One region of the Qipengyuania sp. NPDC077410 genome, then DNA from elsewhere that is predicted to be linked to it. Evidence: riboswitches for the same ligand, from Rfam matches in the RefSeq annotation. Region 1 holds a riboswitch; each other region holds the start of a gene.
What was found. A riboswitch is a leader RNA that binds a small molecule or an ion and turns the genes downstream of it on or off. The one in region 1 is predicted to bind cobalamin.
Positions count from the first base shown of each region.

Region 2: another riboswitch for cobalamin. It lies ahead of ACIGGE_RS11245 (TonB-dependent receptor plug domain-containing protein); the one in region 1 lies ahead of ACIGGE_RS01525 (hypothetical protein).
Region 3: another riboswitch for cobalamin. It lies ahead of metE (5-methyltetrahydropteroyltriglutamate--homocysteine S-methyltransferase); the one in region 1 lies ahead of ACIGGE_RS01525 (hypothetical protein).

Region 1 covers NZ_JBITWB010000001.1:309,319-315,008, reverse strand. Annotated here, with positions in the region: gene ACIGGE_RS01540 (TonB-dependent siderophore receptor) at 1-1,885, shown strand, start outside; gene ACIGGE_RS01535 (hypothetical protein) at 1,897-2,451, shown strand; gene ACIGGE_RS01530 (cobalamin-binding protein) at 2,453-3,382, shown strand; cobalamin riboswitch at 3,476-3,687, shown strand; gene ACIGGE_RS01525 (hypothetical protein) at 3,869-4,117, shown strand; gene ACIGGE_RS01520 (HEPN domain-containing protein) at 4,485-5,423, opposite strand.
Region 2 covers NZ_JBITWB010000002.1:648,555-661,065, reverse strand. Annotated here, with positions in the region: gene ACIGGE_RS11285 (diguanylate cyclase domain-containing protein) at 1-374, shown strand, start outside; gene ACIGGE_RS11280 (lysozyme) at 545-1,468, shown strand; gene thpR (RNA 2',3'-cyclic phosphodiesterase) at 1,519-2,064, shown strand; gene ACIGGE_RS11270 (hypothetical protein) at 2,061-2,690, shown strand; gene ACIGGE_RS11265 (M3 family metallopeptidase) at 2,903-5,062, shown strand; gene ACIGGE_RS11260 (ABC transporter ATP-binding protein) at 5,063-5,791, opposite strand; gene ACIGGE_RS11255 (FecCD family ABC transporter permease) at 5,788-6,741, opposite strand; gene ACIGGE_RS11250 (ABC transporter substrate-binding protein) at 6,738-7,553, opposite strand; gene ACIGGE_RS11245 (TonB-dependent receptor plug domain-containing protein) at 7,550-9,466, opposite strand; cobalamin riboswitch at 9,557-9,742, opposite strand; gene ACIGGE_RS11240 (cell wall hydrolase) at 9,900-10,979, shown strand; gene ACIGGE_RS11235 (hypothetical protein) at 11,101-11,454, shown strand; gene ACIGGE_RS11230 (putative bifunctional diguanylate cyclase/phosphodiesterase) at 11,584-12,511, shown strand, end outside.
Region 3 covers NZ_JBITWB010000008.1:3,007-15,517, forward strand. Annotated here, with positions in the region: partial or broken gene ACIGGE_RS17810 (ABC transporter permease) at 1-314, opposite strand, end outside; gene ACIGGE_RS17815 (ABC transporter ATP-binding protein) at 311-1,054, opposite strand; gene ACIGGE_RS17820 (TonB-dependent siderophore receptor) at 1,057-3,135, opposite strand; gene ACIGGE_RS17825 (acyl-CoA thioesterase) at 3,373-4,152, opposite strand; gene metE (5-methyltetrahydropteroyltriglutamate--homocysteine S-methyltransferase) at 4,157-6,460, opposite strand; cobalamin riboswitch at 6,573-6,795, opposite strand; gene ACIGGE_RS17835 (S46 family peptidase) at 6,935-8,983, opposite strand; gene ACIGGE_RS17840 (alkaline phosphatase PhoX) at 9,149-10,474, opposite strand; gene ACIGGE_RS17845 (hypothetical protein) at 10,629-10,826, opposite strand; gene ACIGGE_RS17850 (translocation/assembly module TamB domain-containing protein) at 10,826-12,511, opposite strand, start outside.

The sequences.
Region 1 (5,690 bases):
TCCATCGCTCGCTCAGACCATCGATCCCGCTGCCGATCCAGAGACATCCAACACCTCGATCGTCGTCACCGGGAACCGCGCCACCGATCCCATGCCGCTCGACCGGATCGGCGGATCGGTCACCGTCCTCGACGAGCAAATCCTCGACCGGAGGCAAGTCCGCGAGGTGTCCGACGTGCTCCGCGACGTCCCAGGGGTCGCGGTCGGACGGGTTCCCGGTCAGACACAGCTTCGGTTGCGCGGTGCTGAAGCCAACCATACGCTCGTCCTCGTTGACGGGATCGAGGTGTCGGATCCCTATGCCGGCGAGTTCGATTTCGGAACGCTTATCGCCGACGAGGCTTCGCGGATCGAGGTGCTGCGCGGACAGCAGAGCGCGATCTACGGGTCGGACGCGATCGGCGGCGTCATCCAGTACATCACTCTCGACGGCCGCGATGCGCCCGGGGCGGTCGCGCGGATCGAAGCCGGTTCGTTCGGCATGGTGAACGGTGCTGCCCGGATCGCTGGATATAGTGGCGATCTCGACTACGCGCTGTCCGCCACACTCAATACCACCGATGGCACGCCAGGCGCCCGGAACGGCACGCGCGATCTTGCGAACGACAGTGGTGCGGTCTCGCTGAAGACGACGTTCGCGCCATCAACCAATGCACGCCTCACTGGTGTATTACGCTACGCGCGCACCAATGCCGAATTCAACGACAGCGATTCCGATCCGGGAAGTCCGACCTTCGGATTCCAGGTCGATAGCCCCGGCAACCGCTTCGAGAACGAGGCTATCTATGTGCTCATCAGGGGCGAGCTAGACTTGCTCGACGATCGCTGGACCCAAGCGTTTTCGGCCCAGATCGCGGATACCCGGCGCGACGGTTTCGCTTCGACTGGACGCAGCTATGGCAGCGAGGGCCAGAGGTTGAAAGGGTCCTACGATACGACGTTGCGTATCGAGGCTGGCGGTCTGACCCACCGGGTCACGGCGGCTCTCGATGTCGAACGCGAACGCTTCCGTAACACCGATCCGACCGGCTTCGCATTCACCGGTCGCCGACAGATCGACAATGTCGGTCTCGTCGGCCAGTATGCGATCGATCTCGGAGACCGAGCGAGCGCGTCCGCATCCATCCGCAGGGACTGGAACGACCAGTTCGCCGATACAACCACGTACAGGCTTCAGGCGAGCTATCGGATCGCTGCGGCTACGCGAGTGCGCGGGGCCGTCGGATCGGGGGTGAAGAACCCCTCGTTCTACGAACTATATGGGTTCGTGGACGGCCGTTTCATCGGCAATCCCGACCTCAGGCCCGAGAAGTCGAGCGGATGGGAGATCGGGATCGACCAGTCGCTGTTCGGTGAGCGCGCTTCAATCGGGGTCACCTATTTCGAGAGCGAACTGGACGAAGAGATCTTCACTTCTTTTCCGCCCCCGAACTTCGTCGCCAGCCCTGGCAATCGCGATACCGTATCCAAGAGAAACGGCGTCGAAGTGTTCGGCGAGGCGCGCTTCGCGGAAGCTTGGCGCGTCAATGGAGCCTACACCTATCTGCGTTCCCACGAGGATGGCGCGCGCGAAGTGCGGCGGCCCTCCCATACCGCCAGCCTGGCTGTCGACTGGCGCGCTCCCAAGGATGCCGGAGGGGTCACGCTCGTTGCGCGCTACAATGGAGAGACGATCGACAGCGCTTTCATCGATCCCTCGTTCGTGCCGGTTCGCGTGCAACTGGACGACTACTTTCTGCTGAACGTCAACGCCGACGTGAGGGTGATGGATAATGTCGAGCTGTTCGGCCGAGTCGAGAATTTGACGGCCGCCGATTACGAGGATGTCTTCAGTTTCGCGACGCCCGGACGCTCGTTCGCCATTGGCGCGCGCGCGCGTTTCTAAGGAGAATTTCGATGACGGATGAAATGATAGCAAAGTCCGACATTGCGAGGTTCGCATGGCCTGTCACACTTGCCTTGGCGACGGTGGGCGGATCGCTGGTTGCCGCCTGCATGATGCCGTTCGTGGCTGTTACGATCGTGACCGCCGCGACCATGCGCCGCTCGCTCGCGTTAACGACGATCCTCGCGATCTGGGCGACCAACCAGTTGCTGGGGTTCACCGTCCTCGGCTACCCGCACACGGGATATGCGTTCGCCTGGGGCGGTGCGCTGGGCATCGCATCTATTCTCGCCATGCTCGCCGGTGCCATCATCATGGGAGAACAAAACGAGCTGAGCACCCTTCGGACATTTGGCGCCTTTCTGATCGGCTTCGCTGTTTACGAGGCTGCGCTATTCGGGTTTGCTTTGGTGGTAGGCGGGACAGAGACTTTCACGATGGCGATCGTGGGACAGATCTTCGCGAACGATGCATTATGGTTCGCAGGACTGTTGTTGGCGTCCTGGCTCCTCGCCAGAGCCGCTCCCACGCTATTCGGACCTTCTCCGCGAATACGGTTCGCCTGACATGGCGCAGCCGCGCATCGTGTCCCTCCTGCCGAGCGCGACCGAAATCGCCGTCGCACTCGGATTGGGAGAGAGCCTCGTCGGTCGCTCGCACGAATGCGATTATCCGCTTTTCGTAAAGGCATTGCCGGTCGTCACGTCGACCAGACTCGAGAAAGGACTGACGTCGCGGCAGATCGACGACCGGATCCAGGAAATCGTGAGGCAAGGACTGTCGGTATACGAAGTCGATACCGCGCTTCTGCGGGACTTGCGGCCCGACCTCATCTTGACCCAATCGCAATGCGCGGTCTGCGCGGTCACCCCTGCCGATCTGGAAGAAGCACTCGGCGACTGGATCGGAACCGCCCCGACGCTGCTGTCGCTGGCACCCGATACATTGGAAGATGTATGGAGCGATTTCGCTAAGGTCGCCGAAGCGGCGGGAATTCCCGAGCGTGCATCATCGGTCGTCGGTGACTTGAAGGAGCGGATGTCAGGGCTATCCCGAAGTAGCGCGGAGAGGATGGATCGCCCGCGTGTCGCCGCGATCGAATGGATCGATCCGCTGATGGCCGCAGGAAACTGGGTACCCGAACTAATCGAGGCGGCCGGCGGTCACCCATTGTTCGCGCGAGCCGGAGAACATTCCTCGTGGCTGAATTGGGACGACTTGATTGCCGCCGATCCCGATCTGATCGTTGCGATGCCCTGCGGATATCTGTTGCCACAAACGCTCGCCGATCTGGGGTCGCTCGTCGACCACTTCGGTTGGAAAGACCTTACCGCGGTTCGCAAAGGGAAGGTCTTTGCCGTTGATGGCCACCATCTTTTCAATCGTCCTGGCCCACGACTCGTCGAGTCGGCTGAACTGATCGCGCAGTTGGTTGGGGCGACGCCAACACAGGCATTGGAGATGGGACGGGATTGGATCTCCATCGATGGGGTTTGACGATGTTTTTCGCGCTATTCGACGCGAAACGAGCGCATCAGCCCTTGTTTTCAAAGCTGCGTACCGATACTCAAAATCAGCTGCATGCAAAGTTGCGCGCATTCAGCTTCAAGTTCGCACCGGTAACGGGAACACAGTGAGGCCCTCCAAGGTCAAATCTGCGGCTGTCCCTGCAACTGTAAGCGGCGAGCGAGAAATACTGGCGGGTCACTCCGCAACCACTGGACTGATTGTTTGGTTCGGGAAGGTGTATTTCAAGTGATGACCCGCGAGCCAGGAGACCGACCGGAGCGAGTCGCTCTTGCCTGATTCATGGGATTGGTCAGGCGCGGAATCATTTTCGTCGGAGCGACGATAAGCGGCTTGGATTGCTCCGAGCACGCCCGGTCGGCGTATCGCGTCCGTTGACCAGGCTGCTCGGCCGAGGTCCGGAGATCCAAGCCACTATATCGGCGTGAAGGGCTCAGAGCCCACGGAGAAAATACCATGTTCAAAACTAAAACGAGGGTTCTGGCACTCTCGGCTGCAATCGCATTTGGCTCTTCTGCCGCGGTTGCTCAGCAAACGGATATCGGGCCATTTCTACCCGAAGTGGGACAGGCCATAGCTGCGGCCGAGCAAGGTGCGCAAAACATCTGTGCTTCGAATGGCGGTCTGGCATCTTTCAACGTCATTCGCATAATCCAGAACGCCGGTTATTTTGCGGCGCAATTTGAGTATTCATGCAACGGTTGATTCTCAGGCCACTTCGCATTGAATGAGAACGATGAACGGCGCTGGCTTAAACCCGGCGCCGTTTTCGACTGCGGTTCGCGACCGCCCTTTTGTCGACCGCTGACATTCTGAATTTTTCGCGACGATTTGTTGTGTCTCGGAGAGTGTAGCGCGTAGCTGCCGCTATACGATCAACTGTTTTTGGGCGTTCAGATCTCGTACCAGAATGGCTGGGATTGAGGCGCGTTACCAACGACAACCGGTTCTTCATGAACGACCGCTTTTGGCGATAGGTCGAATGCGCTGCTACCACCGAAATGGGGTCGATAGCCGAAGGTCTGCTTCCGGCAAGCCAGATCGATAAGCTGCCGGCCAATCAAATCGGCGTCTACTGCTTATCCGGGCACGATTTGGCATCGGCTTGAAGCTTTTCGAGGCGTTCTGTGCATACATCGTGGACGACGCGACCCAGCTCTTCGACTTGCTCACCGAGCCAATCGAGTTCTTCCTTGTTGATGCGGTAGTGCTTCGAGTAGCGCGCCTTCACGTAAGCTTCCTTGAGCTTCTCGAAGCGTGCGCGATCACGCTTCGTTTCACGCGGCCAGACGTAAGTAAGACGCGGGTCGATCCGTTCAGCCTGGGTGCGCAGGAATGCAAGATTGTGGTTATGCGGCGTATAGAAGGTGCAAACGAGCAGAACGCAGTGATAAAGGCGCTCAGCCGCTTGGTGCAGTTCAAACGCTGCTTTCTTGTTCCAGCCTCTTTTCGTGGCCTCGTTCCCCTGGATGAGAAACTGCTCGGCTGACGGCATCCACTCGTCAAAATACTCCTGAGCCATCGCCAGCGCCTGTTCCAGCGTCTTCGGCTTGGGCGTATGCAGGTCGGTGTCGTCGGATTGGTAGAGCGCAACCCCGTCCTCCTTCACATCCATGAAGAAGTAGCGCCCATGTGCCAGCCCGTTATTCACCTCTTGCAGGGTATGCACGATAAAATTGACCGGCGTCTGGAGCGTACCGGTAACGCCATATTCGCGCATTAGCCGGTCATCGAGCTTCGCCCAGTACTTCACCCTGTCAGTGAGTCGCTTGTCGTTGACGATGATCAGAAGATCAAAGTCGGAGCGGTATCCCTTGGCCGTGTGAGGCTCGTCGACCCAGGTCCCGCGAGCATAGCTGCCGTAAAGAATGACCTTAAGTATCCGCCCGGCCTTCTTCCACTCATGCTTAGCGAGCGCGAAGGCATCGTCGAATTCTTCGAAGATAAGCTGCACGACGCGCTCGATCTCGCGCTGCTTTTGCGGGGGAAGATGATCGAGGTCGGTCTTCATCGTTTAATCTCTAGCAAGCAGCCGCGAAGCTTGCACCTGCCGAGTGCATAAGGCGCGCAGTGACGGCGCACCCCAAAGCGCTGAGGAGCCGCGCGCCGCTGTGCCTAGTGTTAGCAACAATCCGAGAAGGATTGTCGTTAGCATTGTTAAGGGATGCTGGAGCCAAGCATTTCTGCGGGTTTGAGGCCTGTTTCGGTTCCTGATCGTCCGAGCTTTGGGTTCCTGATAGTCCGTGAATCCCGGTTCCTGATAGTCCGAACAGACCAC
Region 2 (12,511 bases), on a different contig from region 1:
CGATCAACGATACCTTCGGGCATGCCGTTGGTGACGAAGTGCTGATAGCCGCCGCGGATACGATCCGCGACTGGGCTGCCACTCTGGAGGGTAAGGGTGAGCACCTTGCATTCAGGCTTGGCGGCGAGGAATTTCTGGTCATCGCCCGCGGGGTTACCGATACGGCCATCGCCGAGGGGGCAGACGATCTGCGGATGATGATCGCCAAGCTGGAAGACCGGTTCACCGAGCGTCCCGGCATCCGCATTTCCGCCTCTATCGGCTTGTCGCCCTGGCTGTTTGGCGAGAGCATCGATGATGCGCTCATGCGCGCCGACCTTGCGTGTTACGAAGCGAAGCGCACGGGCAGAAACAGGGTCCGCCGGGCTGCCTGACCGGCAAGGCGCGGCCCGGACGGGGCTGCGCAGCGACGAACCGTGGACCGATTGTGCCCCATGAACCGTTCTAAAGACAAGACAGACAGCGCACGGCATTTCCCGCGCCCCTAACGGCGGCTCAGGAGGTGTCGTGCCAGAGCAGATAGAGACCGAAAGGTGCCCGCCTTATGGACAAGGACACCGCTCCACACCCGCAGGGAAGCGATAAACGATCAAGCAGTACGCGGCGCAATACCCAGACGAATGCCAGGCTCGAGGCCATCCTGACCGACTTCAACCGTCCGCTGGACGACATAGATTGGTCGCGCGCGCCATCGCGCTCAGGAAACAACGGAAAATCGAAAGGGATTTTCGAACGACTGAACCGGCAGCGTCGGCATCGCCGCGATCTTCGCCGTGCGCGCCGCGCAGCCTATCAAGCCTTCCATATCAAACCCAAACTTTCCGCGCGCAGACGCGCCACTCTGATGCTCGGCGCTGGCGCGCTCGGCCTCACGGCGTTCACCGGCCCGCCAAAAGCGCGCAAGGCTTTCGGCATCGACGAAAACATGCAACGGGTGGTCGATGACGTCGCAGGTGTACGCAAGCCTGCTGCGCTGATGAAAGCGAGCGGCACATTCAAGCAGGCGTTGATCGAGGAAGAAGGCGTACGATACACCGTCTACCGTGACGTGGCCGGATATCCCACCGTGGGGGTCGGTCACCTGATCCTTCCCGAAGACGATCTGCAGGTCGGTGATCGCGTCGACGAGGCGCAGGTCCTGCAATTCCTGGAACACGATCTGGCGAAGGCAGAACAAGGCGTGCGCCTGCTGGTCGGCGACCTTCCGCTTCACCAGCATGAATTCGATGCCCTGCTCGATCTGGTGTACAATGTCGGCCTGGGGAATGTATCGGAAAACGAGAGCCCGCGGCTTAACACCGCAATCGAAAGCCGCGATTACGAGGCGATCGCGGCGGAACTGGACTATACGCACGCCGGCGGAAAATTCGCCCGCGGTCTGCAATTTCGCAGCGAGCGCCGGGCCAAGATTTTCATGAAGGGCCGCTATGGGGATCCGCGCCAGAACGACGACCCCTATTCGACCTGACCGATCGCCAGCGGTCCCAGATTTTTACCGTCCAGTGACAGTTTTCTAGCATGTCTCACCGCCTCTTCGTCGGCATTCGTCCACCGCCAGAGATACGCGACGCCCTGATCGATCTGATGGAGGGCGTAGACGATGTGCGCTGGCAGGATGATGACCAGCTTCATCTCACGCTACGCTATATCGGAGAGGTCGATACGCATCTGGCTGAGGACCTGGCCCGCCAGCTTCAGGCAATCGAGCTACCTACCCTCGACCTGACGATTTCAGGCACGGGAGTCTTTGTGCGCAAGGGCCGGGTTCACACCCTTTGGGCTGGCGTGGAGATTTCACCCGAGCTGAAGCGCCTTCGCCAGAAAATCGATCGTATTTGCGTATCGGCCGGCGTGGAACCGGACCATCGCAAGTATCATCCGCACATTACGCTGGCGCGGGTCAATCGCTCTTCAGGTCCGCTGGAACCGTTTCTCGAACGAAACGCCAGCTTGCGACTTGGCCCTTGGAGAGCCGATTCCTATACGCTCTTCGAAAGCACCCTGCACCGCCACGGTTCGATCTACGAATCGATCCTCATCTACGCCCTCAGAACGCCATCATGAACCGCCTCTACCTCTCCCCCTTGCTACTCGCCGTGACGACGGCCTGGGCGTGCGTGCCCGATGGCGACGGTGAGACGGAAAAGTCGGCCGACATCGTCGCCAAGGGTGAGGCCGCCCCCGGCGATTGCCTGTTGTTGGTATGGTCGAGCCAGAAAGAACGAAATCCCCAGTTCGATCGCGATCATGACTTTGTCGAAGGTGGCGCGATATCCTGCGCCACCGGCACCAGTGCCAGCCAGTTCGACGTGGCGATATCGACGCTGCGCGATGCTGCAAGAAGCGGCGATAAGGCACGCCTCCTGCGCGAAGTCGGCCTGCCGCTGCTCTATATCGATGGCGAAGGGAAAAGACGGGAGATCAAGGATCGCACCGAAGTGGAGGCCGTGTTCGACGAGATATTCGACCCGGCCATGATCGAGGTACTCCAGAAACTCGATCTTTCGCGCATGAGTGTGGCAAAGGATCAGGGCGGTTTCTTCGAACTGGGTGCAATCTGGCTGGTCGTCGACCGTGACGGAGGCCGCCCACGTCTCATGACCGTGAACCGCCAGGCGCTGGACGAAGCACTGGATACCGCGCGGGAGCGCGCCGACAGGAACCAGGGCGAGCCCGTCCCGTTCGACTAACGTATGAGATGCGCCGACCGGCGACGTGTGCATGCTTGCGTGCGCGCAACAGGCAGGCCAATCGCGCATAACATTATCGCATTCCCGCGCCCGGGTTCCGCGTGGCGCACAATCATGAGGGGAACAACATGAAGGCCCAGATCCTGGCCACCGTTGCAGCATCCGCACTTCTTGGCGCTTGCGCCACCACTCCGGGCGGAGAAATCGAAACCATGGCAGACGCCAACACCGCGGGCGCAAACATACCGCAGGGAACCGGATATTTCGCTTCCGACAGCACCCTGCCGTTCCACGCGCCCGATTTCAGCAAGATTTCCGAAGACGATTACATCCCCGCGTTCGAGCAGGGCATGGCGATCCACAAGGCTGAAATCGATGCCATCATCAACAACCCCGAAGCGCCGACATTCTCCAACACGATCGTTGCGCTCGAAAAGTCGGGCCGGATGCTGGGCCGCGTCGCCACCGTCTTCTTCGCCCTGACCGGATCGAACACGACCGACCGGCTGGACGAAATCAATACGGAGATCAGCCCCAAGCTGACCGCACATTCCGATTCCATCACGCTCAACCCCGAGCTCTTCGCCCGGGTGAAAGCCGTGTATGACAATCGCGCCGCAATGGCGATGACGCGCGAAGACGCCAAGCTGCTCGAAGATACCTATGAAGGCATGGTTCACGCCGGCGCCCTGCTGACCGACGCACAGCGTGCACGGGTGAAGGAAATCAATTCCGAGCTGTCCGAAATCACGACCGAATTCGGCCAGGAAGCACGCGCAGCCATGGCCGATCAGCCGGTCATCTTCGACACACGCGAAGAACTAGCCGGCCTTTCGGAATCCGACATCAAGTCGGCCGCCGATTTTGCTGCCGAAAAGGGCCATCCCGGCAAATATGCGATTGCGCTGCAGAACACCACGCAGCAGCCGCTGTTGCCGAATATGACCAATCGCGCCGCGCGCGAGAAGCTGTTTATGGCTTCCTATCACCGTGCAGACGGCACCACCGACATCGATACCCGTCCGCTGGTGGCCAAGATTGCCGCGCTGCGCGCCGAAAAGGCATCGCTGTTCGGCGAACCCGACTGGGCAACCTATGCCATGTGGGATCGCATGGCCGAAAAGCCTGCCACAGCGCTTGGCTTCATGAAACGCATGGTCCCTGCCCTCGCCGCAACGCAGCGGCGCGAAGCAGCCATGCTGGACGAGGCGATCAAGGCCGATGGCGGCAATTTCGAAGTGAAGCCGTGGGACTGGTATCGCTACGCCAACAAGGTGAAGGCAGCTCGCTACGACCTCGATGAAGACGCGATGACCGAGTATTTCCAGCTCGACAAGGTGCTGGAAGACGGCGTGTTCTATGCCGCGAACAAGCTGTACGGCCTGAGGTTCGAACGCCGCACGGACCTGCCGGTTTATCACCCCGATGTGTGGACCTACACCGTGTTCGACCGCGATGGCAGCGAACTGGGCATCTTCTACTTCGACCCGTTCCAGCGCCCGTCGAAGCGCGGCGGCGCCTGGATGAGCAACTTCGTCGACCAGAGCAAGCTGTGGAACACCAAGCCGGTGATCTACAACGTGCTGAACATTCCGAAGGCGCCAGCGGGCGAAGTCCAGCTGGTCAGCTTCGACAATGTGAACACCATGTTCCATGAATTCGGCCACGCTCTGCACGGCTTCTTCGCCAACCAGACCTATCCCAGCCTGTCCGGCACCGCCGTGGCGCGTGACTTCGTTGAATATCCGAGCCAGGTGAACGAGGTTTGGGCCACCTACCCCGAAGTGCTGTCCAACTATGCCAAGCACTATCGCACGGGCGAGCCGATCCCCTCCGAAATGATCACCAAGATCGAAGCGGCCGCGAAGTTCAACCAGGGTTACGACTTCGGTGAAACCGTGGAAGCGGCACTGCTCGACATGAAGTGGGCGGCGCTATCGAAGGAACAGGCCGAAGCGATCAACACGCCAGCCAAGGTTACCGAATTCGAACGCAAGTCGCTCGAAGAACTCGGCCTTGAAATCGACCTGGTTCCGCCACGCTACCGTTCGACCTATTTCAACCACATCTTCAGCGGTCCGGCCGGCTATTCGGCAGGCTATTACAGCTATCTGTGGACCGAAATGCTCGACCGCGACAGCCGCAAGTGGTTCATGGAAAACGGGGGGCTTACCCGCGCGAATGGCGACCACTATCGCGAAACCGTGCTGAGCACTGGCGGCACGATGGATTACTTCGAAATGTTCCGGAACTTTGCGGGACGCGATCCGGACGTTACGCCGATGCTTGAAGCGCGGGGCCTTGTCCCGGGCGACGAAGCTGCGGACAGCGAAGTATCGGACGGCGCGCTGCCGGCAGATACAGCCGGATAATCAGCCGCTGATCAACGCCCGGTGGTTCGGTTCGCCGATCCACCGGACGGGAACTTTCCAGACGCGCTCGATCACTCGTGGGTCGAGCGCGTCTTCGCATCTGCCATCGGCGGCAAGTTCGCCGGCATCGAGCACGACCACCCGGTCGGCGTGGTTCATGGCGTGCGCCAGATCGTGCAGGACAAGAACGACGCCCGCCCCCTTGTCGGCAGCATCGCGAAGATGGCGCAGCAAGGTGAGTTGGTGGGCGATGTCGAGCGCAGCCAGCGGCTCGTCGGCAAGGATCCATTGCGGTTCGCCCGCCAGGACACGGGCCAGCAACACGCGGGCCGTTTCGCCGCCCGACAGCGATTGCGCCCGGCGATGCGAAAGCTGTGCGATGTCGAGCGCGTCCAGAGCGGCATCGACCGGCCCGGACAGGCGATCGCCATGCGGCATGCGCCCGAGTTCGACCAGGCTGCGAACTGGAACATCCCAGGCAATCTCATGCGCTTGGGGGAGATAGCCGATACACTTTGCTCGGTCCCGTGGTGACTTTGTGGAAGCATCCACCCCGTCGAAGGCCACCATTCCATCATCGGGCACCAGCAAGCCCGCGAGCGCTTCGAGCAAGGTCGATTTACCCGCACCGTTTGGCCCGCAGATCGCCGTGATCGATCCCGGCGCAAGTTCGAGCGAGATGCGGGACAGACGCTTGTCGACGGAGACTTCCCGTGCCGCGAGCATCATGCCAGCCCCCTGCGCATGCGCAGCAGCAACCAGAGAAAGAACGGAGCGCCAAGGAGGCTCAGTGCGATGCCCAGCCGCAGTTCCGTCACCAGTGGCAATATGCGTACGACGCTATCCGCGACCAGAACCAGCAGGGCCCCGGCCAATGCGCTCGGCACGATGAGCTGCGAGGGCCGGCTATCGGTGAAGGGCCGAACCAGATGGGGCACGATCAGGCCGACGAAGCCGATGATACCGGCCACCGCGACGCCTGCGCCGACCGTCAGCCCTATGCCCACGATCAGCAGCCAGAGCAGCCGCCGGGGTTCGACCCCAAGGGACCGGGCGACAGGTTCCCCCAGTGTGAGCGCATCCAGCGATTTCCCGCTCCGCCAGAGCAGAAGCACGCCCAGCGCCACGAGCGGGGTGGCTAGCCACACCTCGCGCCAGCTCCGGTCGGTCAGCGCGCCGTTCAGCCACATCACGATCTCGCTCATGGCGAAAGCATTGGGCGCCATGCTGATCGCAAGCGCCGTCAATGCGCCGGCGAGGCTCGCAACCATGAGCCCGGCGAGTGTGAACAGCGCGATCCCGCCCGTGCGTCCGGCAATCGCCGCCAGCAACGCCATCGCCCCGCCCGCCCCGATCAGGGCGAATGCGGGAAGCAGCCACGGCGAAGCGGCATAGCCGAACCATAGCGCCGCCACGGCACCCAGCGCCGCGCCCGGGGCGATCCCGAAAAGACCGGGGTCGGCCAGCGGATTGCGCAGATAGCCCTGCATGGCTGCCCCGCCCGCTCCCAATCCCGCGCCCACGACTAAAGCCAGCAGGGCGCGCGGCAGACGCAGCTCTGCAAGGATGAGCGCGGCGTTGGGCGTGCTGGCCGGATCGAGCCAGACCCGCCCCGCCAGCAGCGAAAGCGGAAGCGCAACGATGAGCAACCCGCCGAAGATCAAAGTCGCGCGGTTCACGATATTGTGCTCCGTATCTCCGCCAGTCGACGAGCGGCACGGATGATCGTCGGACCGCCGCAGTAAAGCAGGCTGGTATCGAAGCGTTCGCGCCGCATATGAGGCAGCCGGTCCAGCACTGGGTGCTGCTGGCCAAGGTCGCCGCCTGCAACCAGCAACACCTGCGGCGGCGCGGCAACCACATCTTCGAGCGCCACATAGTCGGCCTGGGACAGCCCACGGGCCGGCGCTCCGTTCGTGAAGCCGGTACGGGCAAGCAGGTCGCTCACCAGCGATTGCTCGCCCGCGACAATTCCGCCGGGCTGCCACAGGAGAACGTCGACGGCGCGCCCGTCCGGCGCCTCTGCTTCGGTGAGCGCCGTTTCGATCCGTTCGATCAGGCGCTGCCCCGCTTGCCGATCGCCGGCCAGAGAAGCCAGTTCCCGGATCTGCTCCTCGCTCGAGGCGACATCACTGGCTATGCCGAAAGTCACGACCTGCATGCCCAGATCTTCCAGCGCGGCGCGCGTTGCGGGCGCGATAAAGCTTCCCGCCACGACCACATCCGGATCGAGCGCGAGAACCTCTTCGACCGTGCCGCCGGTGGCGCGGTATCGCGACGCCTGCTCTGCCGGCATCGAGCTCGATCGTGGATCCTTGCTGTAATGGGATATCGCCAGCAATTGTCCCGGCGCCGTCACATCGGCAAGGATCGCATCGGTGCAGGGGTTCAGGCTGACGATGGTCGGCCGCGCCCCAGCCGTCGGCGCATCGGCCCCGCCCTGCGCACATGCGGCAAGGAACAGGACCGATGCGGCGAGCAGCGGTTTCACATCTTCGCCCTGATCCCGCCGAAGACGCTGCGGCCAGCCGTCCCATATCCTGCAACCGTCTGGTAATCGGTGTCGAACACGTTCTCGACGCGGCCAAACAGTTCCAGATTGTCGCCCAGGCCGAAGGATGCCCGCACATCGAGCAACTCGTATCCTTCGAGGCGAACGGTGTTGGAAGCATTATCCCAGCTTGCACCCACGAGGCGCAGATCCGCCCCGAGGCCGAGACCGAAATCGCTGATCCAGTCGCCGTAAATGGTACCGAAATGCTTGGGTCGCCGCGCCAGATCGAGATCGGTCATACGATCTTCCGCATCGACATAGGAATATATGCCGGCAAGGCGAAGGCCGGGTGCAAGATCGAAGCCTGCCTCCGCTTCGATGCCCTGCGCGCGGGCGCGGGCGGTGTTCAGGTACACGCCGGAAGGTCTTTCAGGCGTAACGCCGAACCCGATCAGATTGTCGCTGTCGCGGCGGAAGCCCGTCAGCGCGAGGTGCAGACCTGAGCCCCGCTGCCCTTTCTCGACGCCCAGATCGTAGCTGGTGCTTTCTTCAGGTTCGAGCTCCGTATTCCCGTAGAACGAGAGCAGCTGGTACAGTGTCGGTGCCTTGAAACCTTCGCCCACGCTACCGCGCACGCGCCAGTCGTCGCCAAAGCCGTAGCTCACATCGCCGCCGAAGCTGACATGCGTGCCGAACTGTTCGTGATCGTCCACGCGCGCACCGCCATGGACGGCCAGACGGCCCATCACCCAGCCGAGCTGCGCATAGGCGCCGCTGATTTCGGTTTCGGCGGCCGTGTCGAAGCTCGTTTCAAACTCGGTCCATTCATGATCGCCTCCGAAAGCCAGCGAGAGGCCACCCAGCAAGCGGTATTCACCGCGCAGCGAGATGCGATCGGAGCGGCCGTCGCTGGCGAAAGTCTCCGCCCCGGAACCATCGCGATTGGCGCGCTTGGTATCGGACAGGCTGTACGCAGCGCGCAGGGTCAGGTCGTTGCCGTAATAGGCAAGGCCGACATCGCCCCAGTAACGCGTGGTTTTTTGCGTATCGTCGGTATCGGCGAGGACGAAGTTGGGTGCGGGAAAGCCATCGATTTCGACGTCGCCTTCTGCAAAATTACCATGCGCGAACAGCTCGAGGCTGGGGGTCAGATTGAGGAAGGCGCTGGAGCCGATAGCGAATTGCTTCGATCCGTCGGCTTCCGTGCCCGATGCGGCTGCGGAAAATCCGTCGGTCTCGAACCATGACCCGGTCAGGCCGATAAAGGCATTGTCATTGCCTGCTCCGGCAGCGGCGCTGGCAAACAGCGTGTCTCGCGAGCCGTACTCGACGCTGGCAGTCATGCCGCGTTCGGCCCGCGTCGAGATGTCGATCACCCCGCCCACGGCTTCCGATCCCCAGATCGTGCTGTTCGATCCGCGCAGAACATCGATCTTGCCGGCTGTGCCGAGCAGCAGATTGCCGAAATCGAAGCCGCCCGAAGGGCTCGCCTGGTCGGCCACGCGCACGCCGTCGACCAGTACCAGAAGCTGGTCGGGATTGGCGCCGCGCACGTTCACGCTGGTTACCGTACCGACACCCCCGCTACGCGACAGCGACAGACCGGGAACGCGCGCAAGTGCGCGTGCCGGATCGGCACCCTGAATGGTTTCGATCTCTTCCCGTCCGATGACGGTGACCGACTGGCCGGTATTGCGCAGATCGGTGCCGAGGCCGTTGGCCGTGACCGTGATGATCGCCTCGGCCGGGGCCGAGCTGCGATAGCTGCCCACAGTCGCTTGCTGATCGCCAGCCTCGTTTGCCTCGTCCTGGGCGGCGATGATTTCCTCGAGCGCCTGCTCGCTGGCAGTCTGCGCATACGCTGCGCCAGGTACTGCCGAAGCGGAAATCAAAAGCAGATATTTATACACGTAACCTCCTGTCATGAACGAAATGCCGCCCATGACGGGAGGGAGCCGAAACGCTCCATCCACGTTTGCTACAGGTACACCCCGCCCTGCAGCCGAACGACGGTCATGGGCAGGTCTCCTGGCTCCCGGATCAGCGGCCCTGTTCCGCCTTCCCGCTTTCGCAGTGGCATATGGAGCGGACCTCCCCGGTCACAGTTGCGGGAGCAGCGAGGGGCTTGCACCCTCTTCCCTCTTCGGGCCTGCGCAAACAGGCCAACCCGTGACTCGCGGCGCCGACTACTGCGCAATGTGTCGTTGCACAAGACGCAACTTCATTAAGTTTTGCTGTTATAGGGCGCCATCGAATCCCGTCCCGTTGCGGGATGGCGATCGCACACATCTGTCGGCCTTACCGGGTATAGGCTATGGGCAGTTCCTTAAAGAAGGACGCAGTTTGAGCGGATTGGAAGTGTTGGCCGGGAACAAGGACCGTGCGCTGCACGTCGCCTCGCCGCGCGCTCAACGCCGGGCCGCAAGATTGCAGGATCGCCGTAAACTGGTGACCCGCCTCGGTATTCTTGGCGCTGCCATCGCTCTTCCGACCGTGGCTGCGCAAGGCGAATGGTCCGATTTCAGAAGCGCGATTGGCCTGGGCGACGAACGCGTACCCTTGACGCCCATGCCGTTCGAAACGGCTGGCGAAAGCTTTCCTGGATCGGCCTTCTATTACCTCGAAGATGCCCCGCGCCTTGCCACAGATATCGCCGACCTTCGCAAGAGCGAAGGGACGCTTGAAACCGTCGAATTTGCACAAAGTCATGGCGCGGGTGCAGCGGCACAGGCATTTCGCCAGACGGGCAACGGGATCGACAAGGCGCGCGCATTGCAGTGCCTTTCCATGGCCGTGTACTACGAAGCCGCCAGCGAAAGCCTGTCGGGCCAACAAGCGGTGGCGCAAGTGGTCCTGAACCGGGTTGCACATCCCGCCTATCCCGCCAGCATCTGCGGTGTGGTGTTTCAGGGGTCGGAACGCAAGACGGGCTGCCAGTTCAGCTTCACCTGCGACGGATCACTGGCGCGCACCCCTTCCCGCCGGGGGTGGGCGGTGGCCCAATCCGTAGCGCTGGGTGCCTTGGCGGGCGAGGTTTACAAGCCCGTCGGCCTGGCCACACATTACCACACCAATTACGTGAACCCCTATTGGGCCGCCAGCCTCGACTATATCGGTGCCATCGGCGCGCACCGTTTCTATCGCTGGAAAGGCGGGGCCGGAACCGCCGGTGCCTTTACCGACGACTATGCCGGCGCGGAGCCGCTTGCCGCCCCCAACGTTCGGCGCGCGGAAGCGGACGTCCCCGGCCCTGTACAGCCTACCCCTCCGTCCAATGCCGCTATCGGTATCAGTACCGAACCGGATGCGCCGGTTGGGGCGCCCGCCGCCGCAGCTCCAGCCGACAAGCTTCCGCAATCCGGCAGGGTTCGCGAGGAGTATGCCAATTCAGGCAAATGGATCAACGAGCCCGGGAAAAAATAGGCTTGCGGGCCAACACGAAGGCAATCCTTTACGTCTCCACAACCATGCTGCGGAACCGAAGTTTAGCGTGCTTCGGCCATGAGGGGGTTCAACAGCCCAGCCCCCCTGAGGAGACCATGGCATGCCGGTCCATTTCGCTGCCGCACGTTCCACCGCTCATTCGCCGATTGCCCGGGCACTGGCTCGCAAAGCGCACTCGCGCGCGGCGAACGACAATGCCGGGGCAGCGCAGATGGTCGCCACCGCTTCCCCTGTCGATGGCGTGATGCATGCAGCGCTGAAGCACTTTGCGAACCATGGGCTGAGCGCGGCGAAAGTTGCAGCGCAGCAGGCTGAACACGCCCATGCGGCCGACGACACCGAAAGTTACGACTGGTGGCTCGGCATCTGCCGAACGCTCGATCGCGGGCTGGCCAGACGTCTTGATGAGCAGCTTGCCATCAAGTCGTTGCTGGCGAGCATATCCCCCGTATAACTCCGGAAAATCCACGTGTTACCGTTAACTGAAATATGATGGATGCCCCTTAAACGGCTTGCCATGGGTGAGCGAAGCGGGTCATTCGATTTGAAGCGGTACGTCGCCCACGCGTCGTCGACAGATCCGTTGAGCGAGAAAGCTCGCAACTCTCTCATTCGTTCTCTCTATGACCGGCGCACGGCCCTTGCAGTAGGCGCCCTGAACTGCACCATCTCGAGCACGGTCGTGGCGTATCTGTCCGGTAGCGCCCTCCTCTATTCACTTGTCTTTCTGCTCAGCAGCATCGCCGTCCTGCGCATTGTCAACTCTCGTCACCTGGCGAAGCGCCCGGAAGAGATAAGTGCGGCCCAGCTTGAATTCGCTTACAAGTTCGGCGCGTTCGGCTTCAGCCTCATCCTCGGCACTGTGGCTGCATCGGCCATCGCGCTCGACATCGATGCGATGGCGCAGGTCCTGATCATTTCGAATGCGCTGGGCTACGGCATAGGCATCTGCGCGCACAACGCCGCGCGTCCGGCTATAGCTCTGGGCCAGTTGACGCTGGTGTCGACACCCATAGTCATCGCGTCCATCGCCCATGGTTCGATCGCCGGGGCATGTCTTGCGATAACCATCGCTCTTCTCTTTCCCGCAATGTACTCGATCGTCACCTCCATCTTTCGCACCTTGCACGAATCCCTCGACGCGGCTGACCGCAGCGCAGCGCTGGCAGCGGAAATGGAAACCTTCGCGCTGACCGACACGGTAACCGGGCTTTCCAATCGTCTTGGGCTGGACCGCCTCTTGCCTGGCGTCATCTCGGCGGCAGATGTTGACGGTCGGGCTGGTATTTTCTGGATCGACCTGGACAGATTCAAGGAAGTCAACGATCTCAAAGGTCATCAAGCAGGTGATGAGGTTCTGCACACTATCGGCGCGCGGGTCGCCGCGCTGGTCGGCGAAGACGGTATCGTCGCTCGCTTCGCCGGTGACGAGTTCGTCATTGCCTGCCAGATAGCCGACCGCAACGCCGCGTCTGTCATGGCCAGCACGCTCCTGCTCGAGGTCATGCGCC
Region 3 (12,511 bases), on a different contig from region 1:
CCTTCGAGGAAGATCGTGTTTCCGGTGAAGCTGTTTACGCCCGCATCGAAGAAGGCGAGCGGCGCAATGGGGCGAAACAGAAACTGGCCATAATGAACCATGCGGTGCGGATGGCGATCGGGCTGGGCGTCGAAGGTTTCATCGACACTCGCCTGATACCGGGTCCGATCCGCTTCGATGGCGCTTCGGCTTTCCAGGCTCGTGAAGCCAGCGACCAGTATGAGAAGCACGAGCAGACCAGTGGCGATCAGGCCGGAACGGTTGCGCGCGAGCATGCGCCATTCTTCCTTCGCGATCAGCTTGACGCCAGTCATGCGGGCGCTCCTGCGACCAAGGTGTAGCGATCGTGAAGGGCGTTGAGATCGAAGCGTTGACCGGCAGTGCTCGCCGTTTGCTCCTCCTCGATTTTCCCTTCGCTCAGGAACCCGATGCGGTCGGCGATATCGACTGCGCTGACGAGATCATGAGTTACCATGAGCACCGCGACTTCACGCTCGCGCGCAGCATCGAGCAGTCGATTGAACTCCAATACGGCGCGTGGGTCCAAGCCGGAGGTCGGTTCGTCGAGCAGCAGCACGGGCACGTCACGCGCCAGGGCAAGTGCGATAGCGACCTTCTGACGCATACCCTTGGAAAAGCCGGACAGGCGTTTGTCCCAGGCTGCTTGGTTGAGGCCCACCGCGGAAAGCGCGGCCTCGATTGCATCGTCTCCCCGCTCGGCCTTTGCGAGGGCAAGGAAGTATCCGATGTTCTCGCGCGCGGTGAGATGCTCGTAGAGGGAAACATTCTCTGGCACATAGGCCATCTGAGAACGGGCGGCGCGCGCGTCTGCCACCGGATCGGTCCCGCACACTCGCACCGAGCCCGAGCCCGGTCTGAGAAAGCCGAGCAGGGCGGACAAGGTTGTCGACTTGCCCGCTCCGTTGCCTCCTAGCAGGGCATAGATTTCCCCGCGTTGGACCGTGAGGTCAAGCCCGCGCAAGACGGGATTGGCGCCGTAACTGTGGTGCAGACCATCGATCGCGATGGCTGGAGCGGTGAATATACTGGTCATGATCAGAATCCTGCCCTGAAGCCGAGTGTTGCAGTGCGGGGGGCGCCGGGCTGAACCCAGAGCTGCGAGTAGCTGTTGGCGTACCAATTGGCGTCGAACAGGTTGGCGATGGTGCCGAAAAGTGTGACGTTCGGCATTATCTCGGCTTCGCCGAAGATGCGGAAAAGCGCGTGATCGGGCAGATAGAAATCCGTGCCCGTCGCACCAAGTCGTTCGCCAACATACTGAATGCCGCCGCCCAATTTGGCGTCGCGCCCGGCGACGGCGAAGCTCTTCGATATTTGCGCGTTAAGCGTGTGGTCCGGAATATTGAGCAGCGGATCGCCCGGTACTATCACGAAGGAGAAGTTCGGATCGAGCACGCTCGATCGTGATTCCGCATCGACATAGGCGTAGCTGAGGAGAACATCGAGGTCGCCGGGTATTTGCCCTTCGACATCAAGCTCCACACCTCGACTTCTCGCCTCACCGATGGCGACGGAAAAGCCCGGATTATTGATATCGCTTGCCAGCACATTGTTCTTGTCGAGCTGATATATTGAGAAGGTTCCGGTCAGTGCGCCGTTCAGCAGTGTCACCTTGGCGCCCGCCTCGATCGATCGGCTGCTCTCGGGATCGAAAATTCGGCCTGTAACGTCGGTACCGATGTTCGCCCGGAAGCCTTCACTATAGGCGGCAAAGAGCGTGATGGTCGGCGCGAGTTCGTAAACGAGACCGAACTGCGGACTGATCCGGCCATCCTTGCGCTCGCTGTTTACGCCGGTGAGATAATTTTCGGTGCGCAGCGTGAAATCATCGTAGCGTGCGCCGAGCCGCACTTGGAGGCTGTCGGTCAGTTCGATCTGGTCCTGCACGAAGATCCCGGTCGACGTCTGCCGGTCCAAGCGGTCGTTGTTCGGCAGCGGTGACGGCGGATCGAAGCGACCATAAACGGGATCGAAGATGTCGATGACGTAGGATTCTGCATCTGTTGGATTGGTCGACAACGCAGGCGGTCTGCGGCGGCCGAATTGCTGATAATTGTCGAACTCGTCATGGTCGGCGCCAAAAAGCACACGATGGCGTAGTGCGCCGGTCGTGAATTCTCCGCTCACTTCGCCACGAACGACTGTCTGTTGGGAATCGTAAAGGCGAGAGCGCCGTTCGCGAGCAAGTGAGCGCCCGTCGCGGAACAGTTTCTGACGGGATCCGCTGAGGTCCGGGTCGGACGACAACCCTGTAAGCAAGGTATCGCGAATGCTGCCGCCCAGAAGCACGCTCCAGCGATCATTGAAGTCGTGCTGCACGCGAAGCGAATGGCCTTCAGCCCGCGCGATGTGATCGCCGTCGCCCGGCTCACCGAGATAACGGCTGCGAGGGACGGTCTCGAAATCCCCGTTTAGCACAACGATCCCGCGGTCGAACGGCACTTCGACACGAGTCTTTTCCAAATCGTATGTAACGCGCGTATCCGGTCCGATCGCCAATCCGATCGAAGGCAGGAAGCCCCAGCGATACTCGTTGACAGTATCGCGAAACGTGTCGCCATCTTCGATATATCCGATCAATCGCGCGCTCAGGGCGCCAGTGACCGCAATATTGATGTCGGTTTCCGAGCGCAGCCTGTCAAAGCTGCCGAATTGCGCACTGACAGTTCCAAAGGTGTCGCCGATCTGCGCCTGCTTGGTCACGAGATTGACTGTCCCACCGGGTTCGCCGCGACCCAGCAAGGCAGCGGCAGGGCCTTTCAGGACTTCGATCCGTTCGATCCCCGCCGTGTCCCGTTCCCCGCCGAAACCGCGTCCTCCATTAAAGCCATTGACCAGATAGCCGGTCGGGATGTTCTCATCGCCTGCAAAGCCGCGAATGGCGAAGGAATCCCATAACCCACCGAGCGTGTTCTGGCGCGCGACCGAGGCGTTGAGATCAAGCGCGTCGTTGAGTCTGACGAGATTGTTTTCTTCAAGCGTTTCGGAATCAATCAGGTCGATCGACTGAGGGATTTCGGTCACGGCAAAGTTTCCGCGATAGGCTTGGCGCACACCACTGACGACAATCGCCGAACTGCCATCGGGTGCGCTCGCCGTGTCCTCCTCTGGCATGCCAATGTTCTGCGCATGGACATTCGCCGCGGGCGCGATCAGACACAGGGAGGCAATAGCGTAAGCGGCAGTAGAAGGCTGAATGATCATTGGAATCCAAGACAGGAGGGGCATAGGGTATGAGACTATATCTCATAACGCCGCGCCCATACCTGACCATCTGCCGAGGTCAATGATATAGTGTAACTTTCTTTACGAGCCGAAGCCGTCGCACGCTCGAACCACCGTTGTGCGAGGTTACTCGTGGCCCACCCGAATGGTCTTGCTCGTGCCCAACTCGTTCACGGCTACGAAGGTGAACGCCGCTGTCGCAGCATGGACGCGTATTCCGCTTAGCAGGTCTTCGGACCAGATTTCCACCGCAACGCGTACGGAACTACGCCCGGTCATCTTCACCTCGGCGACCAGTTCGACCATATCGCCTTCCCTGATTGGCGCGACGAAATCGATGCGGTCTGAAGATGCCATCACCAAGACCTCGCGTGTATGGCGGGTGGCGGCGATAAAAGCCGCTTTGCCCATCATCTTCAGCGCGTCGCCCCCGTAGAGCGTGCCGTAGTGGTTGGTTTGCCCAGGAAACACCATCTCTGCGAGCCGCAGGATAGAGCTCGGCTCTATGGGGGCGCATTCGAACATCGCCGGAAGCGGCAGTTTTGTCGTGGGGCCTTTTCTTGCCACCAATGTGAAGCGCCCGCGGGTGCATAGGCGTCGTTCACCTGAAACCGGCGCTTCTGCGATCAGCTCGACTTCGACATCGAGTGAACTTGTGCCCACGCGTACGAGGTGTCCTGTCACTTCCACCAGATCGCCTTCTTGCGCGGGAGCGGCGAAGTCGATCTTCTGCGATGAGGCGGTGACGAAGGGCGCGCGTCCGTGGCGCGAGGCAGCGAGGAATGCGACCTTGTCCATGTGCGCCAGTGCGACGCCGCCGAACAGCGTCCCGTGATGGTTCGTGTCGCCTGGGAACACGATGTCGATCAACTGCACGGCGGGCCGCGCGTCCTTCGTCTTACTCATCGGATTATGCCTCGGTGTTTGTTTCTGCACGCAAGGTTCGGGCGGCCGATACCATCGCGGCGATTGCCGGTTTGACTTCGTCCCAACCGCGGGTCTTCAGCCCGCAATCGGGATTTACCCAAAGCTGCTCCGGACGCAGATGCTTCTGCGCTAGTCGCATCAATGCAACCATCTCGTCCTTGCTCGGGACGCGCGCCGAGTGAATGTCGTAAATTCCCGGCCCGATTGCGCTGGGATAGCGATAGCTGGCAAAACCCGCGAGCAACTCCATCTGCGAACGTGCAGTTTCGATCGAGATGACGTCGGTGTCCATGGCCCCGATCGAAGGCAAAATGTCGTTGAACTCCGAATAGCACATATGCGTATGGATCTGGGTCTGGTTGCCGACGCCGGCAGCCGCGAGGCGGAAACAGTCGACCGCCCAATCCAGATAGGCCGGCCAGTCACGCTCGCGCAGGGGAAGTCCTTCACGCAGCGCTGCCTCATCGATCTGGATCGCCTTGCAGCCCGCCGCTTCCAGGTCGAGTACCTCGTCGCGGATCGCCAGCGCGATCTGGCGGCAACTCGCCTCTCGGGGCTGATCGTCGCGCACGAAACTCCAGTTGAGGATCGTGACCGGACCGGTCAGCATGCCTTTGACAGGCTTGTCGGTCAGCCCCTGAGCATAGCGCCACCAATGGACCGTCATCGGTTCGGGCCGCGAAACATCGCCATATAGGATCGGTGGCCTGACGCAGCGCGATCCGTAGCTCTGCACCCAGCCATTCACGGTGAAAGCAAAACCCGCAAGCTTCTCGCCGAAATACTGGACCATGTCGTTTCGCTCGAATTCGCCATGGACCAGCATGTCGAGCCCGGCCTCTTCCTGCCATCTGATCGCGCGCTCGGTCTCTTGGTGCAGGAAAGCGTCGTAGCTCTTACTGTCCAGTACGCCGCGATTATACTCCGCGCGGGCTTTGCGCACGGCGCCGGTCTGCGGAAAGGACCCGATGGTGGTTGTCGGGAAGAGAGGTAGATTGAGCACCTTGCTCTGAGTCTTGACGCGCTCGGCATGACCCGCGCGGCGTTCGCGCATGTCAGGCGTGAGGGCAGCGATCCGTTCGCTGACAGTGCGATCATGGATGCGTGCAGCAGTCTTGCGCGCTTCGGTCGCACGGGCGGAGGCGGCCAACTCAGCTGCGACGCTTTTTCTTCCATTCGCTAACGCCCGGCGCAGCAGATCGAGCTCCTCGATCTTTTGCACTGCAAATGCCAGCCACTGCTTCAACTCATCGTCCAGCCTGCTTTCCAACTGCAGATCGACGGGCACGTGCAGCAGGGAGCAGGAGGGGGCGAGCACCAGATCACGCTGCGCCGCCAGCGGCTCCAGACGATCCAGCAGCGCGGCCAGATCGGCGCGCCAGATATTGCGCCCGTCCACCACGCCAAGCGAGAGCAGGCGGTTTTGCGGCACCGCCTTCACCACCGCATCCAATTGCTCCGGCGCGCGCGCCAGATCGATGTGCAGTCCGGCGACCGGCAGGGAGGCGGCGAGCGACAGGTTATTTTCCAGACCTCCGAAATAGGTGGCCAGCATGATCTTCGGCCCAGCACGGCCCAGCTTGGCATAAGCGCGGGTAAACGCGCGGCGCTGCCGATCGGTAAGGTCTGTAACGAGGATGGGTTCATCGATCTGCACCCATTCAGCGCCTGCTTCCTCAAGCCGTGCGAGCACAGTGACATAAAGCGCAAGAACCTCTTCGAGCAGGTCGAACGGATCGCTTCCGTACTCTTTTGCAAGGCTCAGCCAGGTTACCGGTCCAAGGATGACCGGACGCGTTTCAAAACCCTGCGCCTTGGCTTCGAGATAGTCCTCCAGAGGCTTGATGTGCCCGAGTTGCAGCCGAGTTTCAGGCTCGATCTCGGGGACAATGAAATGATAGTTGGTGTCGAACCATTTGGTCATCTCGCCAGCGGTCACGCTGCCATGCGCGTGGCCGCAAGTCGCACCGCCGGTCGCACCGCGTGCCATCGCAAAATAGGTTTCGAGCCCGGCTGCTTGGCCGCTGGCGAGGCCATAGCGCGCCGGAATGGCGCCGAGCATCACGCTTGTGTCGAGCACATGGTCGTACAGCGAGAAATCATTTGAGGGCAGCCAATCGACGCCGAGTGCCTTCTGCCGCGCCCATGTCGCGGTCCTCAGGCCCTGTGCGGCCTCTTCCAATTCGTCTTGTGAAATAGTGCCGGCCCAGAATTTCTCGAGTGCGAACTTCAGTTCGCGGCGTGGGCCGATGCGGGGAAACCCCAAGCTAGCAACGGAAACGGTCATTTTCATTTACCCCGATGAAGACGGGGGAGACCGGTCGGGCGCGCGCGCCGGACGCGCGACGGTAGATCCGGGCGCGCGTCATGCAAGCGACCAGACCGGGCACCCCGCCGGTGGACGTTATCGCGTCGGAGGCAGGTCTCCTGGCTCGCGGGTCAAAGCAAAACGGTCCGTCTTCCCGGAAGGCGAGCCTTCCAGTGACATGAGTGGACCGCCGCTCGCCGCTTACAGTTGCGGGGGCAGCGCCGGCATTGCTCCCTTGTCAGGGCGCGCACCGGCTTCCCGTCTTAGCTCCGGCGCGGCGAACCCACCGGAGAACCTCGACAAACATCCCATCGGCCTTCCAAGCCATCACGTCAATAGAGCATATAAAGAATTCTTTATATGCTCTATTGATAGGCGATCATCCGAATTTTTAATGCCTGTTCGTAAAGCGGACAGGCGTTTTCAGCTCGCCCGTTACTGGACGAGCAGTGCTCAGCGCCGGGCCAGTTCCTCGACGAGGGCAGGGGCGGGATAGATCGTCTCCAACGCCTCCTGCACCGCTGCGGCAGAGACAGCGACGGTTCGATTGAGCGTGCCATCGTATCCGTAATTGCCACCCAGCGAATGGATGTTGCCGTCGAAGGCTGCACCGATCACGGTACCGGCCCGGTCGATCACCGGTGATCCGGAGTTGCCGCCGATGATATCGTTCGTCGTCACGAAATCGTAGGTCGTATTCTTGTCGATCTTCGTCTGGTTTGCAGCGAAGGCCGGTGCCACATCGAAGGGTGCGTTGCCGGTAGCACGCTCAAAGGTTCCGCCCATCGTCGTTTGGAACGGGACCTGATTGCCACGCTCGATCCAGCCCTTCACCTGGCCATAGCTGATGCGCAGGGTAAAAGTGGCGTCTGGATAGAGGCTGTCACCGTAGGCGGCAAAGCGCGCATCGGCCAGTTTGACGCCGGCGGCTGCCAGTGGACCCGAATACTGGGCGTCAGCCAGCGCCTTCAATTCGCGCTGGCGCGTGGCCAGTTTGAGCGCGTACTTGATCATGGGATCGTCAGAAGCCTCTACCGCCTCGAGGCCGCCATCCCACAGCGCCTTTCGGACTGCCGGATCGGCGAGGGAAGTGCCGTTTACCAGCCGTTCGGCAAGCTGTTCGGGGCTCTCCTTCCCGAGCAGAAGCTTGGTGTCGGGATCGTCCACGCCGAGATATTCGCGCGCCTTGGATAGGCTCCATTCCATGCCCAGTTCATCCAACCACGGATTGACGGGCCGTTCGTCGAGCACCTGCTTTTCAGTCAGCGGCAGCGCGCTGTCGGTATAGCCGGGCAGACGCTCTGAATTGGGTTTGCCGCGTTCCTGTGCCGCAAAGACCAGAGTTTGCGCGTAGCTGTAAAGATCGCCCGATGGCTGGGTGAAACGAAGCGGATAGTAGAGCGCGCGGTACGCGTTCATCGCCTCATCCACCGTCGTCCAGGGATCTCCGATCTCGCTATCGCCCGCAACCTGCTGGCGCAGATCGTTCTGCGCTTCGGCGAGTCTGGCAGTGAAAGCCGGATCGTTAAGTGCCTTGGTGCGACCGATATAAACCTTCAGACTGTTCTCGATGCCGCTAAGCATGTCGCCGCCTTCGCGGGCATGTTCCTTGCTTTCTTCCATTGCGCGGATCAACCGACCACGCAGTTCACTGAGCGTGGCGACCGTAACCGGCAGCCGTACTTCGCGCTCGAATGCCAACTGGCTGTCCGTCCATAGGCGGCTGGTCGATCCCGGGTTGCCAACCACAAAGGTGATTTCGCCTTCTTCCGGAGCGCGAGGGTTCCATTTTAGGTGCTCGGGCGTCGCGATCGGCCGACCATTCTCATATGCGCGCAGAAAGCTTGCATCGAGCGAGTAGCGCGGAAAATTGAAATTGTCCGGGTCGCCGCCAAAGGTCGCGGCTCGATCTTCAGGTGCCCAGGCCAGGCGCACGTCGGAGTACTTGCGATAGGTGTAGAGCTTGTACTGTCCGCCACCGAAAAGCGTCACCACCTGACAGCGGGTCGTCTCCGAGTCGGGGCAGCCGGCCTTCTCCAGCTCGGCGATCTTCGCGTCGCGCGCTTTGGTCAGCGCCTCTCCGGTCTGCGATCCGATCGCGCCAATCACATCGGGCGTGACGTCCGAGATCATGGTGACCACTTCGGCCTGCTGACCCGGACATTTGAGCTCGGCATCGCGCCGGTCCGCAACGAACCCATTGAGCAGATAGTCGGCAGTCTCGTCCGAATTGTCGAACAGGCAGCTCGCGACACAATGGTGGTTGGTCAGGATCAATCCATCGGGCGATACGAAGCTGGCCGAACAGCCGCCCGTCAGTCGCACAGCCGAATTGCGCACCGTATCGAGCCACGCCTGATCGGGAGCCCAGCCATATTGCTCGCGGACCTGCTCGGCTGGAAAACCGTCGAACGTCCACATGCCTTCTTCTGCCATGGCAGGTTGCGAAGCCAGCGCACAAATGGCGGCGGCGGCAAAAAGTGCGTTTCGATTGATTTGCATCTGACTGTTCCTCCTGGTTCGAGGGCGGTCATGCGATCTGTAGGATGGCCGCTCTTGGCGATATGTTAGACCTCTTCCGCGCCTTTGCGCCAGTCTTCTGGTAAATTCAGCGCTACTGAGGCCCTGACCCCGCGCTGGCTTTCGGGGCTCGGAATTTTCGCCGATCTAGACGGCCCACGGGCCTGTAATGGCAAGAGTCCGCGTCGGTGAATATGCGTTGACGAAGAACCACTTGCCGTCAGGCGAAAAACATCCGCCTGCCAGTTCTGTCTGCATGCGCAGGCGACCCAGAGTATAAGCCCGGCCATCGGGCGTAATACCGCGAAGATGGTTATCGACCACTTCGGTATACTGGTCTTCGCAGACAATCAGGTGGCCGTTCGGACCCACGGTGAGATTGTCGCCGTAGTTGAACTGGTCTTTTCTCTGGCTTTCGAAAAACAGTTCGATCTGGTCGGGTTCGCCGCCAGTGCCGGGGACAAGTCGCAAGATCTGGCCGAGTTTTCGCTGGCCACCATTCGTTGAGCAGACGAATATTTCGTCTGTTCCCGTGTGGATGCCTTCACCTCTGGCGACGAGGGCGGCACCCTTTGCCGCGGCCCGGCTTCGCAGGTCGTCATTCGGGGATTCGACATCGTCGCAATCGATCCAGCGTACGGTGTGACGAGACCCGACCGCCATGTCGGCGGACGTCCAGTTGCGCGTGTCCGATAGGCCCTCCACGACCATCGCCTGCAGTAGACCGCCGTCGCCAAGGCGCCCAGGGGTGGTCGGAACGAAACGGTAGAGCACGCTGTCGTCACGATCTTCGCTAAGATAGACGATCCCCGTTCTCGGATCGACACAAGCCGCTTCATGATTGAAGCGACCCATGGCTTTCAGGGGAACCGCATCGATCAGGCCGGTCGCATTGGCCGGAACTTCGAACACCCAGCCATGATTTTCAGCGAGACCTTCGCCGAAACGCTGGCCCGGGCCCGTGGGTGCTTCCTCACAGGTCAGCCAACTTCCCCATGGCGTGATGCCGCCCGAACAGTTGCGGATCGTCCCTGCAAGCGAGCGGAACTCGCGCTTTACCTCAAGTGTGGTTGCATCGAGTACGATGGATGTGGTCCCGCCAGGCACGATAGCGCCGTCGCGTGTGCCGAAACCTTTGGCGAGAACGCCGCCGGCATCATCAGCCGGCACCAGTTCGTGGTTGCGGATGAGCACAATTTCATCGTTGCCGAGCGAGAAACAGCCCATGCCATCGGCCTTGTCGGGCACGGTGCAGCCATCGGTCATCGCATTCCCTAGGCTCGACAGGAGCCGGTAGGAAAAGCCGCGGGGAAGGTCGAGCATTCCGGCAGGATCGGGAACCAGTGGACCGTAATCCGCGAATGATGACGGCGCCGACGTCAGCGGAGCTGACCGGCCAGTGCAACCATTCAACAACAATCCGGAAAAGGCCGCGCCGGTAGCGCCGATGAAATTGCGGCGGTTCAGTAGCATCAGAATTCTCTCTTACCCGGTGACCGGAAACGGCCCTTTAGCGGCGATGCTCGCTATAGCCAACGCTCCTCTGAGAGGCAGCGGCATGACAACGGTTTGGTAATTCCGCGATGGGCGCGGTTCTTCGTCGCTGCGGCTGGTCGCCACGAGCTAGTCAATTTTCGCGCTCCTTTACGGACACGGGCTGTTTTGTCGTGACGGGGTTGGGGCTTGGGGAAGGGGTGAGCTCCCGATCCAGTTCCTTTGCTTTGCTTTCTATCTCGTCTTGGGCGATTTCGTACCGCTCATCGAACGACTTCTCCCGTTCGCAAGCTGACAGTACGAGCGGCAGCAGAATTGCAAGCCGTCGCATCAGTAATTCTTCCGATAACGCACGTTCACATTGGTAGCCCCTGACCCCCCGGCTTGGCTGAGGATCGACAGAAACGGGGTTAGGCTCACTTCAAGCTGTGTCGCGGTGAACCCCCGCGCATCGGTGATGAATTCCACATAGATGTCGTCGGTCAGATACTGACCTGCGGCGAGCGCCGTCCCGCGGCCGTTGGTGTCGTCGGGCCCAAGAATGCGGAGCCGGTCTACGCCAGTTGCCGAGCGCAGCTTCCCAAGGGGATTGAGGCCGCCGCCACTCCCGCGCAGCGAATTGAGCGAGGCTGCCAATTGCACTGCCTGTATGGTCGAAAGATTACCGATCGAACTACCGAACAGAATGCGGGACACGATTTCGTCTTGCGGTAATCCCGGAACGCTCGAGAAGGCGATCTGCGGGTCGTAAGCACGGCCCGACACATTGACGTTGACGACGACGTCCTCGATGTCGTCAGTCGCCGTGAGCTGAATTACAGGATCGATGGACGTCCCACCGGTAAAGTCTACTCGACCTTCGCTCAATTCGAACGACCGGCCGGCAAACCCAAGCGTTCCCCGCACGAGCTCGACCTCGCCCGAAACGCGGGGTGCCGTGCTGGTTCCACCGAGCCGCATGTCGGCACTCCACTCGGATTCGAGACCCATGCCAGACACATAGAGCTGCTCGGGAGCACGCAACGCGATATCGAGCCTCAGCTGGTCGAAGAGCCCTGGCTGTGGCTGGGCAGGCTCCTCACCGGTTATCCGCTTAGGGCCGCGCGGTGGCTTGAATCGCACGCCGGTCAGTTCGGGCACTTCGGCCGAACCCTGACGGATGATCTGGTAGCGTGTTTCTGGCAGCGTGATTTCGCCGGAGAGCAGGGCGGTTTCGCCCGCCGCCTTTGCCAGGCGCAGATTGCCTGTGGCGGTGGCAGCAAGGGCGTCGCTTCGAGCCAACCGAGCGTTGTTCAGCGTGACGTCGACGTCCATCGGATAACCGCTCGCCTCGGCAAGGCTGATAAAACCCTGCGCACTTACCGATCCGTCACCGGCCGTCGCCGTCAGACGCTGAATGGCGAAACGATCACCAGTGAATTGGCCTTCGATTGCCATGTTCGACAATCTCGTCCCATAGGTCTGGTTCTCGTAAGTAAGACTGTTCGCGCGCACGATCCCCGACAGCTGCGGGCTTTGTACCCGGCCGGAGAAATCTGCCGCCACGCCGATTGGCCCGGACAGGCGCTGATCGGGCTGGCCGGCGAACGAGAACAGCGTATCCGCTGGCCCGTTGTAACGGATGCCGCCATCCAGCGGAGCTGCGAGAAGCCGGGTTGTCCAGCTACCCGAGCCGGGGGGCAGCGGCCTCAGGGATGCATTCAGGCGACCGATGACGCTGCCACGACGACGCATGACCGCGCGCGCTTCACCGCCATCTGGAAGCAGCTTGCCCACGAAATTGATATCGAGCGGCTGGCTCACCGAAACCGCCGTCGTGCGGCTGAAATTCGCAATCTGTAGCCGGGCATCGGCGCGGGGGAATGCAGAAGCATTCGGCTGGTCGAAATCCAGACTGCCGGTCGCACTGCCGTTGATGCCAAGACCGGGTACGAACGCTTCGACGATTGAGAGATCGAGCGAATCCAGGCGGCTCTGTATCTTCATCCCTTCGCCGTAAGTGCCGGCCAATCGAAT